One region of the Agrobacterium sp. DE0009 genome, then DNA from elsewhere that is predicted to be linked to it. Evidence: predicted binding sites of a transcription regulator. Region 1 holds the regulator's gene; the other holds the start of a gene.
The links. Region 1 encodes LexA, which represses DNA repair genes until DNA is damaged. Its sites were predicted from a motif close to TGTTCNNNNTGTGTTCNG; they were not measured.

Region 1 (3,418 bases):
GAACACTGTCCGGCGGCGAAAGGCAGATGCTGGCGCTCGCGCGGGCGTTGATGAGCCGGCCGAGACTGCTGCTTCTCGATGAGCCGAGCCTTGGACTTGCACCGCTGATTGTCGCCGAAATCCTGCGTATCGTCGCCGACCTGCGTCAAACCGGTGTCTCCATCCTGTTGGTCGAGCAGAATGCCCGCGCCGCGCTCGAAATTGCCGACGAAGCTTATCTCGTCGAACTTGGTGAAGTGCGCCGCTCAGGCCCAGCTTCCGAACTCGCCGTCGATCCCGCTCTGATGGCGAGTTATCTCGGGCCGGGCGAACACGCCATCCAGTGACATCCGCGACCGCTTCGTGCTGACGCTCGGCCCCGTGGAAACGGGGCGTGGCTCCGCGTGGGCGCCGCTATGACAGCAGTCCAACCGCAACTCCATCTTCCAGGAGGCTTTAGATGAATTACGTCCTGACGCTGCGCTGCCCCAACAGAAGCGGAATCGTCGCTGCGGTCTCGGGCCGCATCGCACAGCATGGCGGCGATATTTATGAAGCTCAACAATTCGACGACCATGAAACGGGCATGTTTTTCATGCGTGTCGCCTTCTCCATGGCCGGCGACGAGGCAGGCTTTCGCAATGGACTTGCCGAGGAGATCGATCGCTTCGCTCTCGACGCCACGCTGCGTCCAGCAGGTGCGCCGCGCAAGCTGCTGCTGCTCGTTTCCCGCTTCGACCACTGCCTCGGCGATCTTCTCTATCGCCACCGCATCGGCGAATTGAATGCCGAGATCGTCGGCATCGTCGGCAACCACCCCCGCGAGGCCCTGAACCTCACGCTGATGGGCGGGATAAAGTACCATCACCTGCCGGTGACAAAAGACAACAAGGCCGAACAGGAAACGCGCATCAAGGACATCATCGAAGAAACGGGCACCGACCTCGTCGTTCTTGCCCGCTACATGCAGATCCTGTCGGACAACTTCTCCGAATACTTATCCGGGCGCTGCATCAACATTCACCACTCCTTCCTGCCGGGTTTCAAGGGCGCAAAGCCCTATCACCAAGCCCATGAGAGGGGCGTCAAAATGATCGGTGCAACGGCCCATTACGTCACCCGCGATCTCGATGAAGGGCCGATCATCTGCCAGGACGTCGAGCCGGTCAGCCATGCCGATACACCGGATGAGCTGGTCCGCAAGGGACGCGACATCGAGCGACGCGTGCTGGCCCGGGCGGTTTCATGGCACCTTGAGGACCGGGTGCTTCTCAATAAGAACAAGACGGTCGTTTTCGCGCGATAGCACAGCCCGATCTACACCCTGACCTGAAACGCGGAACAAATGGGACGCGTCGGGGCCCCGCCTGGGAACGACTTCTGGAGCTTTGGTTACCTCCAATTTGCAAAATGTAAATCCGAGCGAAGCTTAACCAGATTTTAGGGGATTGCGGAACACATATGGAACATATAGTGTTCGTTCTGTATTTGTTTCGCGACTCCAACGACGATTCTCAAGGGTGTTTTCCTCATGCTCACGCGCAAACAGCAGGAATTGCTTCTCTTCATTCATGAGCGAATGAAAGAGTCCGGCGTGCCGCCCTCCTTCGATGAAATGAAGGATGCACTCGATCTTGCTTCCAAATCCGGCATCCACCGGCTGATCACGGCGCTCGAAGAGCGCGGGTTTATTCGCCGGCTACCCAACAGGGCTCGAGCGCTCGAAGTCATCAAGCTTCCGGAGGCCTATACGCCGGGCGCAAGGCCGCAGCGCGGCTTCTCACCGAGCGTTATCGAAGGCAGTCTCGGCAAACCGAAAACGCCGGAGCCGCCCCCTGCTCCCAAGGCACCCGCAAATGACATTGCAGGTGCGGCGACCGTACCTGTCATGGGCCGGATCGCTGCCGGTGTGCCGATCTCGGCCATTCAGAACAATACGCATGACGTGGCCGTTCCAGTGGACATGCTAGGCTCAGGCGAACATTACGCGCTTGAGGTCAAGGGCGATTCGATGATCGAGGCCGGCATCTTCGATGGCGATACGGTCATCATCCGCAATGGAAATACGGCCAATCCGGGCGATATCGTTGTGGCGCTGGTGGATGATGAAGAAGCCACGCTGAAGCGGTTCCGCCGCAAGGGTGCATCCATCGCGCTGGAAGCGGCGAACCCGGCCTACGAGACCCGCATTTTTGGGCCTGATCGGGTGAAAATTCAGGGCAAGCTGGTGGGGCTTATCCGGCGCTATCATTGATGCCGCCGTCGGTCTGGATAAAACCGGATCGATTGGCAAGACATATCTAGCCTTCAAGATGAATGGCGCGTCATTCCGGTGGATTGATGCGCTTTTTTCTTTTGAAGGCATGAAGGTGCTTTTGAAAGGGTCAAGGCGGGTTTGACACGAATTCGGCCTGGATGTCGTTCACCCATCAACGGGCTTTATGAGTGCGATGGATTCTTTGCGATATTCGCCGCAACGTCGCTGGTATAAAACTGCGACACAGTCAGGAGACACGCCATGTATGATCTTTATATCGCAAACAAGAACTACTCCTCCTGGTCGCTGCGGCCATGGGTGTTGATGCGCACGCTCGGTATTGCCTTTGAAGAGAAACTCGTTCCCTTTGGCGAAGGCGTCTCATTTTCCACCTTTTCTCCCACCGGCAAGGTCCCCTGCCTCGTCGATGAGGGTGTGACGGTCTGGGAATCGCTGGCGATCGCGGAATATCTCGCCGAGCGTCATCAAGGGGTCTGGGCAAGCGACAAGCAGGCCAGAGCCTGGTCGCGTTCGGCGGCAAGCGAAATGCATGCGGGATTTTCGTCGCTGCGCAATCTCTACCCCATGTCGGTCGGCATTCGTGTCACGCCAAAGCGTGGTGATGCCGGGCTGGCAGCTGATATCAAGCGTATCGATGTTTTGTGGAGCGAAGGCCTTTCGACCTTCGGTGGTCCTTATCTCGCCGGCCAGAAGTTCACGGCAGTGGATGCCTTCTTCTGCCCCGTGGCATTCCGTTTCCAGACTTATGGTGCGGATCTATCCCCCGCAGCAAAGGCCTATTGCGATCGCCTGCTCGCCCTGCCCGCCATGCGCGAATGGTATGAGGCAGGCCTGAAAGAAATGTGGCGGGACCCAGCGCATGAAGACGAAATCGCCAGCATCGGTCAGTTGACTGCGGATCTGCGCGCGAAGGCTTGAGACGATTTGCCGGCGGCAATCATTGCGACGCCGCCAGCAGACGCGTGATCGTTTCCGGTAGCTCATGCTCGTAGCGACCAGATTTCCAATCGTAATACCGATGTTCGCTCCAAGACCGGTTCATGCCTGCGGTCGAAGCGCGCAGTTTTTCCACGACGCCCGGCTGATTGGCTGACGCGAAGTTGATCTCCACTGAACCAATGCGCCGCAAGATGTCTCGATTGAGAAGCAGCGCGCCTGAGC
Region 2 (3,418 bases), on a different contig from region 1:
GAATTTTGACGGCGTGTCAGCGACGGATTTCGCCACCAGTTCCCCGTCGATGGTGCGGGTACGGGGGCCGCTTTCGCCGTAGCCGATGCGCTCCACCGCGTGGCCGGAGCGTGTGCCCCAGTTGTCGCGAGTGGCGTCGCTGCGGTTCTGCTGCGCACGTTTCCAGCCGGGGGTGGAATAGGTGTTGGCGAAGGGATCGGCCTTGTCGAAACGCGACTGGCCGTAGCCGCCGCGCCCGCCATATCCGCCGTAACTGCTATCGGATGCTGCAACGTCCACATGGGCGGACGGCAGTTCGTCCAGGAACCGCGAGGGCAGGGTGGATTGCCACAGCCCGTGAATGCGGCGGTTCGAGACGAACCAGATATGGCAGAGTTTCTTGGCACGGGTGATGCCGACATAGGCAAGACGACGTTCTTCCTCAAGACCGGAGCGTCCGCCTTCGTCCAGCGCCCGCTGGTGCGGAAACAGGCCTTCTTCCCAGCCGGGCAGGAAGACGGTGTCGAATTCCAGACCCTTGGCGGAATGGAGCGTCATGATGGAGACGGCATCGAGGTTTTCGTTCTGCTCGGCATCCATGACGAGTGCGACATGCTCGAGGAAACCGCGCATGCTTTCAAAGGCTTCCATCGAGCGGATGAGTTCCTTGAGGTTCTCGAGCCGTCCGGGTGCTTCGGCCGTCTTGTCGGCCTGCCACATGGCGGTATAGCCGCTTTCGTCGAGGATCTGCTCGGCAAGCGTGGTGTGTTCGGTGTTTTCGAGCAGACCCTGCCAGCGGCGGAAATCCTGCACCACATCGAACAGCGCCTTGCGCGCCTTCGGTTTCAGCTCGTCGGTCTCGATGATGTCGGCGGCCGCGGCCAGCATCGGAATGTCACGCGCGCGCGCATAGTCGTGCAGATTGCGGATCGTCGTATCGCCCAGACCGCGTTTCGGTGTGTTGACGATTCGCTCGAAGGCGAGATCGTCAGCCGGCTGGCAGACGAGGCGGAAATAGGCCATGGCATCGCGGATTTCGAGGCGCTCATAAAAGCGCGGGCCACCGATGACGCGGTAATTGAGGCCGAGCGTGACGAACCGGTCTTCGAATTCGCGCATCTGGAAGGAGGCGCGGACAAGGATCGCCATGTCGTTCAGCATGTTACCTTTGCGCTGAAGCTGCTCGATCTCTTCGCCGACGGCGCGGGCTTCCTCCTCGGAATCCCAGGCCGCATGCACCACGACCTTTTCGTCATCAGGGCTGCTGCGTTCGGTAAACAGCGTCTTGCCGAGACGGCCCTCATTATGGGCGATGAGATGGCCGGCCGCACCGAGAATATGCTCAGTTGAACGATAATTGCGTTCGAGCTTGATGACCTTGGCGCCGGGGAAATCCTTGTCGAAACGCAGGATATTGTCCACTTCCGCGCCGCGCCAGCCATAGATCGACTGGTCGTCGTCACCGACGCAGCAGACATTCTGTGGCTCGCCCTTGGCGCGCTGGGCCAAGAGCCGCAGCCACATATATTGCGCCGTGTTGGTGTCCTGATATTCGTCCACCAGAATGTACCGGAACTTCTGGTGATACTCCTTTAGAATATCGGTGTGGCGGCGGAAGATGCTGATCGGGTGCAGCAGCAGGTCGCCGAAGTCGCAGGCGTTCAGCGTCTTCAGCCGGTTCTGATAGGCGGTGTACAGTTCGCGGCCCTTGCCGTTTGCGAAGGCGCGGCTATCTCCTTCAGGAATATCCGGCGGCGTCAGGCCTTTGTTCTTCCAGCCGTCGATCATGCCGGCGAACTGTTTGGCCGGCCAGCGCTTATCATCGAGACCTTCGGCCTGGATGAGCTGCTTGATCAGCCGCACCACGTCGTCCGTATCGAGAATGGTGAAATCCGACTTCAGGCCGACGAGTTCGGCGTGACGACGCAGAAGCTTGACCCCGATGGAGTGGAAGGTGCCGAGCCAGGGCATGCCCTCGACCGCGCCGCCGACGAGAACGCCGATGCGTTCCTTCATCTCGCGTGCGGCCTTGTTGGTAAAGGTCACAGCGAGGATCTGGCTCGGATAGGCACGGCCGGTCGCGAGAATATGGGCGATGCGGGTTGTCAGAACACGGGTCTTGCCGGTGCCGGCGCCCGCGAGGACGAGAACCGGGCCGTCAAGCGTTTCAACCGCTTCGCGCTGTTCCGGGTTGAGCCCGGAAAGATAATCTGGCGCGGCACGCGTCTGATCACGGGCGGCCATGGCGCGGGCGGCAATTCCAAGCCCGCCGCCGTTTTCCGACGGGGCATTGTTCGTCGCCCTGCGCGGCGCCACGGGTTCCTCATCGAAGAACGGCATATCGTCAAAACTGTTGCTCATGCGGCCCAATGTAGTGATTCGGGATGTAAAGGCCAGAACCGCGTTCTGCTTTTATTCCGGTATCACCGCTCAAAACGCCTATTCCAAGGCATTATTTCGGGTTCATGCACTCTGGTCAGCATCAAAAGCGGCATCGACGGGCACTTGCAGGGCTACCGCAAGCTGGTTGGTCTTGCCGGCAAGCGCGATCACCCGCATCAGATCGGCATGCTGTTCGTTTGTCATTCCCTTGGCTTTTGCGGCGGCGGTGTGGGAGTGGGCACAGTAGGAGCAGCCATTGGTGACGGATACTGCAATGTAAAGCATTTCCTTCACGAGCGGGTCGAGCGCCGAAGGTGTCGCCATCACTGCCTTGACCTCGGCCCATGTCTTTTCCAGGAGATCGGGGTCAAAGGCGAGATATAGCCACATATTGTTGATGAAATCCGATTTGCGGGTGGTCCGGATATCATCGAAGACCGCTTTCACACGCGGATCGGCTTCTGGATTTTGTGTTTTCATGACGGTGCTCATGGCTTCCTCCGGCTCGTTTTCTCCCGGATAGGTTATCCGCGTGTGAGAACATTTGCGATAATTATGGTCCCGGTCGCGCTTTCACCGAAAATCCATTACAAATTACAAATACGTAAGAAACGGATTTGTGCGTTGCCTCGTTTCTGGCAAGCAGGAATACTGCGGACGTCCCGAAGTCTATGATTCAAGGGGCGATTTATGCTGTGATGATCAACCGGAGAACTATATGCGGGTCTGGAAACAGGTGGGTGTCAGTCTGGCCGTCGTTGGGGCAGGGCTCTGTCTCTGGGGCTTTTATTCGCCTGAGGCCCGTAATGTGCTCGCCAGCGTCGGACTTGCAAAACCGGCCCCCGGCGCCGTTGAGGTTGCGGCGGCAGGGCCATCGGCTGGCCAGAACGGCAACGGCGCGCGCCGCAATTCCAACGCCACGCTCGTGGTGACGGCCCCGGTGAAGCGAGGCGTCGTCAACGATCGTCTGAACGCGATCGGCAATGGCCAGGCGATCCAGTCGGTCGTCGTCATGCCGCAGGTCTCCGGCACGCTTGCGGAAATCCGCACCTCATCG

Region 2: the regulator LexA is predicted to act here: its motif matches at 2,382-2,399, upstream of FS804_RS15185 (ATP-dependent helicase).

What each region holds. Positions count from the first base shown of each region.
Region 1 covers NZ_VEIU01000001.1:548,509-551,926, forward strand. Annotated here, with positions in the region: gene FS804_RS02805 (ABC transporter ATP-binding protein) at 1-326, shown strand, start outside; gene purU (formyltetrahydrofolate deformylase) at 440-1,285, shown strand; gene lexA (transcriptional repressor LexA) at 1,511-2,233, shown strand; gene FS804_RS02820 (glutathione S-transferase family protein) at 2,498-3,175, shown strand; gene FS804_RS02825 (ComEC/Rec2 family competence protein) at 3,195-3,418, opposite strand, start outside.
Region 2 covers NZ_VEIU01000003.1:509,397-512,814, forward strand. Annotated here, with positions in the region: gene FS804_RS15185 (ATP-dependent helicase) at 1-2,340, opposite strand, end outside; gene FS804_RS15190 (carboxymuconolactone decarboxylase family protein) at 2,443-2,853, opposite strand; gene FS804_RS15195 (efflux RND transporter periplasmic adaptor subunit) at 3,080-3,418, shown strand, end outside.